DNA from 2 places in the Vibrio hyugaensis genome. Region 2 is predicted to be linked to the other one. Evidence: predicted binding sites of a transcription regulator. Region 2 holds the regulator's gene; the other holds the start of a gene.

Region 1 (5,929 bases), 1.7 Mb from region 2:
GGGGCAAGAGGCGTTTCCATTTGCAGTAAATAGTTACGCCTCAATTAGCACAAGTTTGCCGCTGTATTTTTGAGGGGAATTACAGTGCTCGACAAGCCTCTTGTACAAATGGGTTATGGTTGCCTTGAACCTTTGAAATGCGCTCGTCACGCTCACATTCCCACTTGTCGACAGGGTAGGTTTTGTTCCACGCACTCATTAACTGAGTTTGTTGCTTAGACAGTTTGAAGCCGTACTCTTTGCTCATGTATAGGTAGGTGCGAGCAATCGAGCCACGAGCGCGGTCTGGTGGCATGACTTTACGTTGCTTGAAGTTAACCTGCATTTCGCAGCGGCCATAGCTGACACCGTCCATACCATTCCACTGACTGAAATTGTAATTAGAACGATCGCCGTTCACTTCCCCAATAGCTGGTGTCAGGTTATGAAGGTCGGCTTCCATTGATTTGAAAACTTTGTCGTTTCTTGTGCAGTTTTTGCGTCCGCCATCTTGCCAGCACTGACGCTGGTGGCCGAATTGCCAAGCTGGGACCACGTGTTCCCACTCGATGCGAGAAGCACGTTTTTCTTGTTTACGCACTTGGTAGCCACAAGAAGCAAGGTCCGGTACACCTTTCTTACCTTGCCAGTTGATATCACAGCCACAGTAGAAACTGGTTGGGTGATCTTTGTATATTTTAACCGCTTCACGTTTTGCCGCAGAGAAAGAGGTCGGTGGCGCAGCAATTACGGCACTAGAAAGCGCAAACAGGAATAAAGAGAACAGGTATTTCATGATTAAAGTCTTTATAAAGTATGACTTTATTCATTCTAACACGCAGAAATTAGCTTTAGTGATGAGTGTGTTAACAATAATGGGCAAAAAGAAGCCGTTTGAGAACGACAATCTCTGTTTTAGGAATCTGAATATTTCTATCGAGGAGAGTTAAGAGAGCTGAGTGCCAGTGAAGCTTAATGGTTTTCGACACTTTTGGCAGGAATAGACGGCCTCTTTACGCATGACTTTATTGTGGCGTCGAATTGAGAGCGGATAGGCGGTGCAAGCGCAGCGGTACTCAAAGGTCTTACCTTGCACAGAGGCGATATCGAAGCTGTGAGTTGTTTTAGCTGGCACGTTAAAAATGGCTTCCATCACACCTTGCCATTCTTTACCGTGAGGGCGAACACGACCGTATACTTGGTACGTAATGAGATGCGCTACTTCATGTGGTATCACTTCTTTTAGAAAAGCTTGCGGGTTTTCTTTAAAAAGCTTTGGATTTAGACGAACTTCATTCAATTGCAGATAAGCTTTGCCTGCCGCTTTACCACGAACATTAAATGTGACTGCGGGCACCGGAAAAGAACGTTTGAATGCTTGCTCCGCCTTCGTGATGCAACCTGCCATCACTTGTTTGGCTTTGTAGCTCAGCTCTATATCCACACTTACCTCATCATATTTAATAAAAAGCCCCCGCGTTTGCGAGGGCAGGATCATAACATCAGTTTTCTAAGGCGTGTGTTTTTTCTTAATCGTCGCATGGTAAGCATGCCAAGTACCATAACCGAGGATTGGCATGGTGAAGAGCATACCTATGCCGTACGTTGCAAAGCCAATTAAGATACCGCCACAAATGATGGCTGCCCATACGATCATCGCAGGAATGTTGGACTTCACAGCGTTAAAGCTGGTAAAGACGGCGGTCATCATGTCTACACGCCTTTCCATCATTAAAGGAATAGAAAAAGCAGAAATACTGAACACGATGCACGCTAATACCAAGCCAACTAGAGAGCCAATCACTAGGAAAGGCAAGAAGTCAGTCAGTGGCGCGCCTTGAACGGACGGATAAAGTGCATGAAGCAGAGCGGCAATTCGCATCCAGAAAATCATACATACCGCGAGCATTACAGCGAATGCCCATTGAGAAGTCGAATTTCGTCCAATGGCTTTCATTGAATGGAACAAGCTTGGTTTGTGTCCACGCTCTCTCTCCCAACTGGCGTCATATAAGCCTAGTGCTAGGAATGGGCCGATTAGCATGTAGACAATCAGACTCGGCATCACCACTAAGTGTGTGCCTTGCCATTGAACCAGAAGCACGATACCAATAGCGGCGGCCATAAAGCAGATGCCGTAAAAGGCACTAATGACTGGCATACGAACGAAGTCGTGCAGACCTAGTGAGAGCCAATGGAATGGGGCCGAAAGATTCACGGTATTGCACGGAATGGTTCTGGCATATTCGTTATCTGGGACTTCCTTTCGTTTATTTTGGAAGTCAGACGGATTCACGGTACGAGGCATAACTCCTCCTTGATTTATTCCCACGATGGCACCTAGGCCATAAAGGATGCCTGACTGACGTTTTCATTACTCTTTTCATCACGTGAGTCCGCATCTTATCTCTATACGTTATATGCGTCGGAAAGTGCATTTAACATTATGTTAACTATTGGCGGAGTTAGGGCAATTTACAAATAAATGCTGAATTTTTGTTCAAGAAAGAGATAGAAAAGAAAAAGGGAGGGGGAAACAAAAAGCCCCCGCCAAAGGCGAGGGCTTGATCGATTCTTGCGTGGCTCGATTACTTGATGCCAGCGAAATCGCGTAGAAGTGCTGCTTTATCAGTTGCTTCCCATGGGAACTCTTCGCGACCGAAGTGACCGTATGCTGCCGTCTGCTTATAGATAGGTTGAAGCAGGTTAAGCATTTCTTGTAGACCGTATGGACGTAGGTCGAAGTTTTGACGAACCGCTTCAATGATGATGTCGTGTGATACTTTCTCAGTACCGAACGTTTCAACCATGATAGACGTTGGATCAGCAACACCGATAGCGTATGAAAGTTGGATTTCACAACGGTCAGCCATGCCAGCTGCTACGATGTTTTTCGCTACGTAACGTGCCGCGTAAGCTGCTGAGCGGTCTACTTTTGATGGATCTTTACCAGAGAATGCACCGCCACCGTGACGAGCTGCACCGCCGTAGGTATCTACGATGATTTTACGACCAGTTAGACCACAGTCACCCATTGGACCACCGATAACGAAACGACCGGTTGGGTTGATGAAGAAGTTCGTGTCTTTAGTGATCCACTCTGAAGGCAATACTGGCTTGATGATCTCTTCCATCACTGCTTCACGTAGGTCTGGTGTTGTTACTGAATCACAGTGCTGAGTCGAAAGAACAACCGCATCAATACCAACAATCTTACCTTGGTCGTATTGGAACGTTACTTGAGATTTTGCATCTGGACGAAGGAAGTCTAGTTTACCGCTCTTACGAACTTCAGCTTGCTTCTTAACAAGTAGGTGAGAGTAAGTAATTGGAGCTGGCATTAGGATTTCAGTTTCGTTTGTTGCGTAACCAAACATGATGCCTTGGTCGCCCGCGCCTTGCTCTTTAGGGTCTGCTTTATCAACACCTTGGTTGATGTCTGGAGACTGCTTACCGATGGTGTTTAGAACCGCACACGAGTTCGCGTCGAAGCCCATATCAGAGTGAACGTAACCAATTTCACGAACAGTTTCACGAGTGATTTCTTCAATATCAACCCATGCCGACGTTGTTACTTCACCGCCAACCATAACCATGCCGGTTTTAACGTAAGTCTCACAAGCAACACGTGCTTTTGGGTCTTGCTCAAGAATTGCATCAAGAACTGCGTCAGAGATTTGGTCTGCGATTTTATCTGGATGACCTTCTGATACCGACTCAGAAGTGAACAGGTGCTTAGCCATGATAGCTCCAATCTTAAGGTTTACTCATGGCCAACTAACGCAAGCTTGCCACGAAAAATACAATACAGTTTGTAGGTGTTTCTACATCTAGACGTCTATTTTAAATTGCCGTGTTCGAATTACAAGTTCTTTTTCCAATCCAATTCATCTGACTTATTACCCAATCGTTTGCTTGAAGGATGATGAATTTATAGAAAAATGCAGACAATCAGCGAAAAGATTGAGTTAAAACCTCAAAAATGGTGAGTAAAACGTTTGCAGTCGGAATTTGGCTCTGAGAGAATATTGCGGCGCTTTTATCCCTTCTTAGTAAGATAAAAGCGCCCACATTCCTTTATCAATTCGCTTAATGCACTCAGGAGCAGACATGTCTTCTCGTAAACATCTGGCAAATGCAATCCGCGCTCTTAGCATGGATGGTGTTCAACAAGCTAACTCTGGCCACCCAGGCGCACCTATGGGTATGGCTGATATCGCTGAAGTTCTTTGGCGTTCTCACCTAAACCACAACCCAGCTAACCCAGAGTGGGCAGACCGCGACCGTTTCGTGCTGTCTAACGGCCACGGCTCTATGCTGATTTACTCTCTACTGCACCTGAGCGGTTACGAGCTGTCTATCGACGATCTTAAAAACTTCCGTCAGCTTCACTCTAAGACTCCTGGTCACCCGGAGTACGGCTACGCACCAGGTATCGAAACAACGACTGGTCCTCTAGGTCAAGGCATCACCAACGCGGTTGGTATGGCAATGGCTGAGAAAGCGCTAGCGGCACAGTTCAATAAAGAAGGTCACGACATTGTTGACCACTTCACTTACGTGTTCATGGGCGACGGCTGTCTAATGGAAGGTATCTCGCATGAAGCATGTTCTCTTGCAGGTACACTAGGTCTAGGTAAACTGATCGCATTCTGGGATGACAACGGTATTTCTATCGACGGTCACGTAGAAGGTTGGTTCTCTGACGATACACCTAAGCGTTTTGAAGCGTACGGTTGGCACGTTATCCCTGCTGTAGATGGTCACGATTCTGAAGCGATCAATGCTGCTATTGAAGCGGCAAAAGCAGACCCTCGTCCTACGCTGATCTGTACTAAAACCATCATCGGTTTTGGTTCTCCAAACAAATCAGGTTCACACGACTGTCACGGTGCGCCACTAGGTGCAGACGAAATCGCAGCAGCACGTGAGTTCCTAGGTTGGGAACACCCTGCATTTGAAATCCCAGCAGACGTATACGCTGAGTGGGATGCAAAACCAGCAGGTTCTGAGAAAGAAGCGGCTTGGAATGCGAAGTTTGAAGCATACGCAGCGGCTTACCCAGCAGAAGCGGCAGAGCTTAAACGTCGTTTAAACGGCGAACTTCCTGCAGAGTGGGAAGAAAAAGCGAGCCAAATTATTGCGGATCTTCAATCTAATCCAGCGAACATTGCATCACGTAAAGCATCTCAAAACGCACTAGAAGCGTTCGGTCAAATGCTTCCTGAATTCATGGGTGGCTCTGCTGACCTAGCGCCTTCTAACCTAACCATGTGGTCAGGTTCTAAGTCTCTAGATGCGAACGACTTCTCTGGTAACTACATCCATTACGGTGTACGTGAGTTCGGTATGACAGCGATCATGAACGGTATCGCGCTACACGGTGGTTTCGTTCCTTACGGCGCAACATTCCTAATGTTCATGGAATACGCTCGTAACGCTATGCGTATGGCTGCTCTGATGAAAGTTCAGAACATCCAAGTTTACACGCACGACTCTATCGGCCTTGGCGAAGATGGCCCAACTCACCAACCGGTTGAGCAAATGGCTTCACTACGTCTGACTCCAAACATGAGCACATGGCGTCCATGTGACCAAGTTGAATCTGCAGTAGCATGGAAACTGGCGATTGAGCGTAAAGATGCGCCAACTGCACTTATCTTCTCTCGTCAAAACCTAGCGCAACAAGATCGTGATGCTGCGCAAGTTGCGAACATCGCAAAAGGTGCTTACATCCTGAAAGACAGCGATGGTAAGCCTGAGCTAATCCTAATCGCGACAGGTTCTGAAGTTGAGCTAGTAGTGAAAGCTGCTGAGCAACTAACGGCTGAAGGTAAGAAAGTACGCGTTGTTTCAATGCCATCAACAGATGCATTCGACAAGCAAGACGCTGCTTACCGTGAATCTGTACTACCATCAGACGTAACGGCACGTATCGCGGTAGAAGCGG
Region 2 (5,929 bases):
CCGTTATACTTTTACTGAGGTAACGCAGGATATTTTAAAAGTATTGGATCATTTGAAGATCCAATCTGCCCATTTTGTCGGTATGTCACTTGGTACTATCATTGTGCGTAATCTGGCTGAAATGGCAACAGAGCGCGTGAGCTCAATGGTGCTTGGTGGGGCAGTAACACGTTTAAATACGCGGTCTCAGATCTTGGTTAAACTCGGTAACCTTGGAAAGCATATTCTCCCTTATATGTGGTTGTATAAACTCTTTGCTTACATCGTGATGCCACAAAAAAATCAACGTGAATCTCGTCACTTGTTTATTCGTGAAGCAAAGAAGTTATGTCAAAAAGAGTTTAAGCGTTGGTTCACGCTGGCGGCGGATGTAAATCCGTTGATGAAGTATTTTAAAGATAAAGAGTTGCCTATTCCGACGCTGTACCTAATGGGGGATAGAGACTACATGTTCATTAAACCAGTAAAAGAAATGGTTGCGGTGCACAAGCTCAGCTCATTACGTGAAATTCCAAATTGTGGCCACGTATGCAACGTAGAGCGCCCAGAAGATTTTAATCAACACTCTATTGAGTTTATTAAGCAGCAAAGCCTAGCGGCTTAATAGATTTGAGAACCGATCTAAAAAGATAGGGGAGCCATCATAGCTCCCCTATTTGATATCCACATTGCCAACAAGCACCAAACTGTCCCTCATTCTGCTCTGAACATTGCGGACATTGCCAGTCTTGGTAAGTAAGCTCTGTTTGTTGTCGATAGTCTTCAACAATCGCAGACGCTTTTAACTGCTGTTCCGGATGTAAAAGCCAAACATACGGGTCTGTATCATCGCTGAAGGGCAACTCTCCCTTCAACCCAAACATACCTTCGCCTCTTACTTCACAGTGTATCTGCTCGGTTTTGAGGAGCTCACAAACGATATGAGCTTCCGCAGGGTTTTTAGCGATGAAGATTTTCATTAAGCGTTTCCATTTTGAACTTGAGCAGGGCGGACCTTATTCATAACCCATTTAGCGATAATAGGGAACAAACCAAGCAGAGCAAATGACGCTAATACGGTTGGTGACACTATTCCCGAAAGACTGTCGATAGTGGCTAGTTGAGTGCCCGCATTTAAGTAAACGGCAGTACCAGGCAGCATGCCGATTTGGCTTGTTAAATAGAAGCGGCTGATAGACATCGGTGTTAACCCCATTAAGAGGTTGATCAAGAAAAACGGGAACACTGGGATTAACCGTAGTGAAAATAGGTAAAACGCACCGTCTTTTTCGACACCTTGGTTAATAGCATTAAGTTTATTACCAAATTTACTTTGTACCCATTCGCGTAATAGATAGCGGCTGCTCAAAAATGCAATAGTTGCGCCGATGGTGCTGGCGAAAGACACCAATAATAAACTGGTCCAAAAACCAAATAGGGCAGCGCCGAGCAGGGTAACAACGGCGGCTCCCGGAATAGAGAAGGCGGTGATTGCGATGTAAGCTAAGAAGTAAGTCGCCGCAGCAAACACAAAGTTTTGGTCAATGAACGTATTTAGTGCTGCTTGTTGTGCTTTGGCATTTTCTAAGGTGAGATATTGGCCAAAATTTACCCCTAAAAAGAGAATGGTGGCGAGCAGGATCAGTCCTAAAATTAGTTTCTTATTCATCGTAATTACTCCATTTGGCTTCTTAAATAATAAGACAGAATAAGAGAAGAAAAAATTTCAAAAAAAAACCGCAGTATGAAAACTGCGGTTTTTACTCAATGTCATGCTGATAGTGCGTGTTAAGACAGTGCGCTCATCAGTTCTTCGCGGCGAGACTGAGGGACGACGCTCCAATGGGTGCCGTTGATTGCACCTTCTAACGCCCACAACAACTCAAGGCTTACCGTAGAGGCATGCGTATCTTGGATTGCTTTGTAAGCGCTCAGGGCACCTTCTTCTTCTAATTGCTCCACAGAGTCAATGCCCGCTTTCTTCAACATACGTTCAGTTGCTAGGCGCAGATTCGGAAGGTCTTTCAATCGATTAGGCTTGGTGCTTGCTTGTTGTTTTTTTTCTTGCTTGGCAGTCTCGAGAGATTGCTTTGCAACATCAATCAAGCGATCCGTTGAATCCCATAGGTCATCAGAAATAGCATAGTATTTCGTAACCACAGGAAAACCACGTTTCTTGTAGACGTACGGTTTTAGTCCTTGAGTCTCGAAGTCAGATGAAGTTTGTTGGTCAGCTCGAATATGAAGTCGGTTATTTACAACTAGTGCAAACATCGTTTCATCGGCGAAAAGCCCGAAGCCACCAAACATTGAGCGCGACTTGATAGTACCAAGTGCCTCAAACAGCTTCATTGAGTCTTTGAGTATCGGTTTATCCATGATGTGTTATCTCGGTGTAATTAATATTACGCCACCAAAAATCAGGTCCGAGAGATTAGCAAATGCATGCAGACACAATGTCATTAAAGGGTAAACTCACTTAATGCATATTTGCCATCGGTAACCCCGCTACCTTCCATCTAATAAGATGGTTCAGGCCGGAGGCTTTGCGTCCCACCCTTTCGAATGGTTTGCCCTGTGCGTGACACTTTGAGAATACTTCGTATATTGAATTAACATCACGTTTCAAATATAAAAGTGTGATATTGGTTCAGTTAATAGTGTTTATTTGGTGTGCTTGGTTTCATATTTGGGAACGATCCCTTGTCATACAAAAGGTTGATGTAGGAAATAGGCTACGTCCAATTAAAACAGCAACTTATCTAAGCTTACGTAGATATTGACACACTGAAATGTTTGAGGAATGTTATTTTTAGGCAATAAAAAAGCGCCCACAAGAGCGCTTTATAAAATTATAGGCAGGTTTAGTTTAGTTTCTTAACTGTGTTGCGCACTACAATTTCTGGCTGCATTTCGAAAATTCGCTTCTCGTGTTCTTTGTCTTTGATGCGTTCTAGCAAAATTTCAAAGGCATTTTTACCAACACGACGCTTTGGTTGGTGAATGGTCGTTAGCGGTGGCGAGAAGTATTCCGCTAGCTCGATGTTGTCATAACCGATTACCGAGATATCGTCCGGTACTTTGATGCCATTTTGTTGCAAGCGACTCATCAAACCAAGCGCCATGGTATCGTTAAAACAGAATACCGCAGTAGGACGTTTTTCCATTGCAGTGATGTTGTCAGCAGCAAGCACGGCAGTATCACACTCAAAGTTACCTTCAAGTACCCAATCTTCATTTACTACTAAGTTTGCTTCTGCCATTGCGCGGCGGTAACCTGCAATTCGTTCTTGGCATGCGGCTTTTTCGAAGTGACCGCTCAAACAAGCAATATCAGTGTGACCATTGTCGATCAGATATTTTGTTGCGATGTAGCCACCTTCTTCAGAGTTATCAATGATCTTGTCCGCTTGAGAACTCTCTGGGCCCCAGTCCATCACTACTTTCGGGATATCAGAATGACGGTCAAGCATCTCTTTCAGCTCTTCCGTTAAGTCAGAACACATCACCAAAATACCATCTACGCGCTTTTCCGCTAGCATGCGAATGTAGTCACGTTGCTTTTCGTAGATACCGCCAGTATTACATAGGATCAGTGTATAACCTTGACGGTAACAGTAGCTTTCAACGCCGTCGATAACTTCTGAGAAGAAAAGGTTAGTCGATTGCGTTACCAACATACCGATAGTGCGAGTTGAGTTACACTTCAAGCTACGTGCAACTGCACTTGGCGCGTAATTTAGTTCATCAACCGCTTTCATTACTTTTTCTTGGGTTGCTTCAGCAACAAAACGCGTTTTGTTGATTACGTGCGAAACTGTTGTGGTAGAAACGCCGGCTAAGCGAGCAACGTCTTTTATAGTGGCCATAAATGATGTCCTGTATCGAGCTACTGAATACCGTAGTGAATACAACCTTACGCTTAGTATGTTGCGCGAATTGAACCATATCTGAAGTTTAAGGTTCAATTAATTAGGCAGCGGTTGTTCCGAAATCGGTATAAAAAGGTTTGTAGCAACATTTGTTGCTGAATCTCATGTTCCTTACTTATATAAGTGAGGAATTAGTCAGCAATCTTGTTAATAAAACACAAAAACCGCCATATTTCAGCGGTTTACATATAAGTCGTATTTAATCGTTTGCGCTCACATTTTAGACTGATGTGGGCACACTAGCAATATTTTCAGCAGGTGTTTTGCGCTATTGAGGTCACATTTTAACTGCTAAATGGAAAGGGCTTCTATGTGCTAGATTAAAAAATTAACGAATAAAATAGGGAGCCCGCTTGCGAGCTCCCTGAAATTGGCGGCAATTATTCACCAAGAAGGTAGGTGCTGTCCAGTTTACAAAATGCAATTAATAGTTGCGCAACGCTTACATAGAAACCAAATTCGTCGAATTGCTTACATTTCGCAGCAAACTGTGGCAACCAAGACATAAGATGCTTTTGGATTAAGTCGTTCTGTTTCTCGAACGCTTCTTCCATGTGTTTGTCTTGTTCTAATTCGTTAGAACGGATGATCATGTTACCTAAGAAGTCCAGTTCAACCGCTAAGTGATCAGCTGGCTCTTTAAGGTTCTCATCAACCTGAACACCAAAATCGGCCATCAGTTTTTCCATCTCTTCTGCTGGCTTGTCATTTAAAAGACCAGATTCACCGATGTACATAGATGCGTAAGGTAATGCGCCATGCTTTTCTGTTTTCAGGAAAAGCTCACAGAAATCTGCAGCAAGTTCTAATTGCGCATCTTCTCGGTCTTGTAGGCGGTTGAGTGCGTCAACAAGGGTATCAACGGCTGGCTTCAGTGATTCATTTTCACCTAAACCTGCTAAAAAGCTTCGAATTTCCACACTCTGGTAAGCTTCTAGTTCTTTCTCTGTGAGTTCTTTTGCGAACAGACTAGAAAACCACCAATAGATCTCTGCGCGTTTTTCGTTAAAAGCTTTCACTTCTTGCATTTTTTTGCTCCTGAATGATTCTCCCCTAAGTGTAAACAATTAAGATGAATAGCAGTAACTATAATTGTTATCCATTATGGGAAAATGTGCTTGTTTATGAATGGCTGTAAATAAGCTTGCTTTGAATCAATAAAATCGCAAAATCTTGCTTTTTAATGTATCTATGACTAGAAATGTTACTAGTTATGAATAGAATACGTCTTGGAAAATAAAAAAGACAGAAAGTGGTGTAAATGAGCTATCACGTATTAGTCGTAGAAGATGATGTTGTAACTCGTAGTAAGCTTGCGGGCTACTTCCAAAATGAAGGCTACAAAGTCAGTGAAGCAGAAAGCGGTGCAGAAATGCGCGAAGTGCTTCAAGGTGGTGATGTGGACCTTATCATGCTGGATATTAACCTGCCCGGTGAAGACGGTCTTATGCTTACGCGTGAATTACGCAGCCAATCAGATATCGGCATCATATTAGTGACAGGACGCACGGATAGCATTGACAAAATCGTTGGCCTAGAAATGGGTGCGGACGATTATGTGACAAAGCCTTTTGAATTAAGGGAATTATTGGTTCGCGTTAAGAACCTGTTGTGGCGCATTTCTGCGGCTCGCAATGGTTCACAAAAAATCGCGAACGACACTAATGAAGAACACATTGTACGTTTCGGTGAGTGGACGTTTGATATTCAACGTCGTGCTCTCAGCCGCAATGGTGAGCCAGTGAAACTAACCAAAGCTGAATATGAGCTTTTGGTCGCACTCTCATCGTACCCAAATCAGGTACTAAGCCGCGAACGTATTTTGAATATGATCAGCCACCGAGTGGATGCGCCAAACGATCGTACTATTGATGTATTGATTCGACGCATGCGCGCTAAGATGGAGTTTGATCCGAAGAACCCACAAATCTTTGTGACAGTTCACGGTGAAGGCTACATGTTCGCGGGTGACTAATTCATAGCGATAAAGAAAAAGGAGAGCATAGGCTCTCCTTTTT

The links. The regulator PurR, encoded in region 2, represses purine synthesis genes. The targets are predictions, from matches to a motif close to TNANGNAAACGTTTNCNTNA.
Region 1: metK (methionine adenosyltransferase) is a predicted target of PurR. The motif match lies at 3,966-3,985, and genes of this name have one in related genera.

What each region holds. Positions count from the first base shown of each region.
Region 1 covers NZ_CP025794.1:2,717,305-2,723,233, forward strand. Annotated here, with positions in the region: gene endA (deoxyribonuclease I) at 80-775, opposite strand; gene C1S74_RS13480 (SprT family zinc-dependent metalloprotease) at 926-1,423, opposite strand; gene C1S74_RS13485 (DUF2189 domain-containing protein) at 1,490-2,287, opposite strand; gene metK (methionine adenosyltransferase) at 2,568-3,722, opposite strand; gene tkt (transketolase) at 4,090-5,929, shown strand, end outside.
Region 2 covers NZ_CP025794.1:1,040,276-1,046,204, reverse strand. Annotated here, with positions in the region: gene C1S74_RS05425 (alpha/beta fold hydrolase) at 1-604, shown strand, start outside; gene C1S74_RS05420 (putative signal transducing protein) at 642-959, opposite strand; gene C1S74_RS05415 (TVP38/TMEM64 family protein) at 959-1,648, opposite strand; gene C1S74_RS05410 (TfoX/Sxy family DNA transformation protein) at 1,768-2,358, opposite strand; cyclic di-GMP riboswitch class I at 2,475-2,564, opposite strand; gene purR (HTH-type transcriptional repressor PurR) at 2,844-3,848, opposite strand; gene torD (molecular chaperone TorD) at 4,292-4,939, opposite strand; gene torR (two-component system response regulator TorR) at 5,173-5,886, shown strand.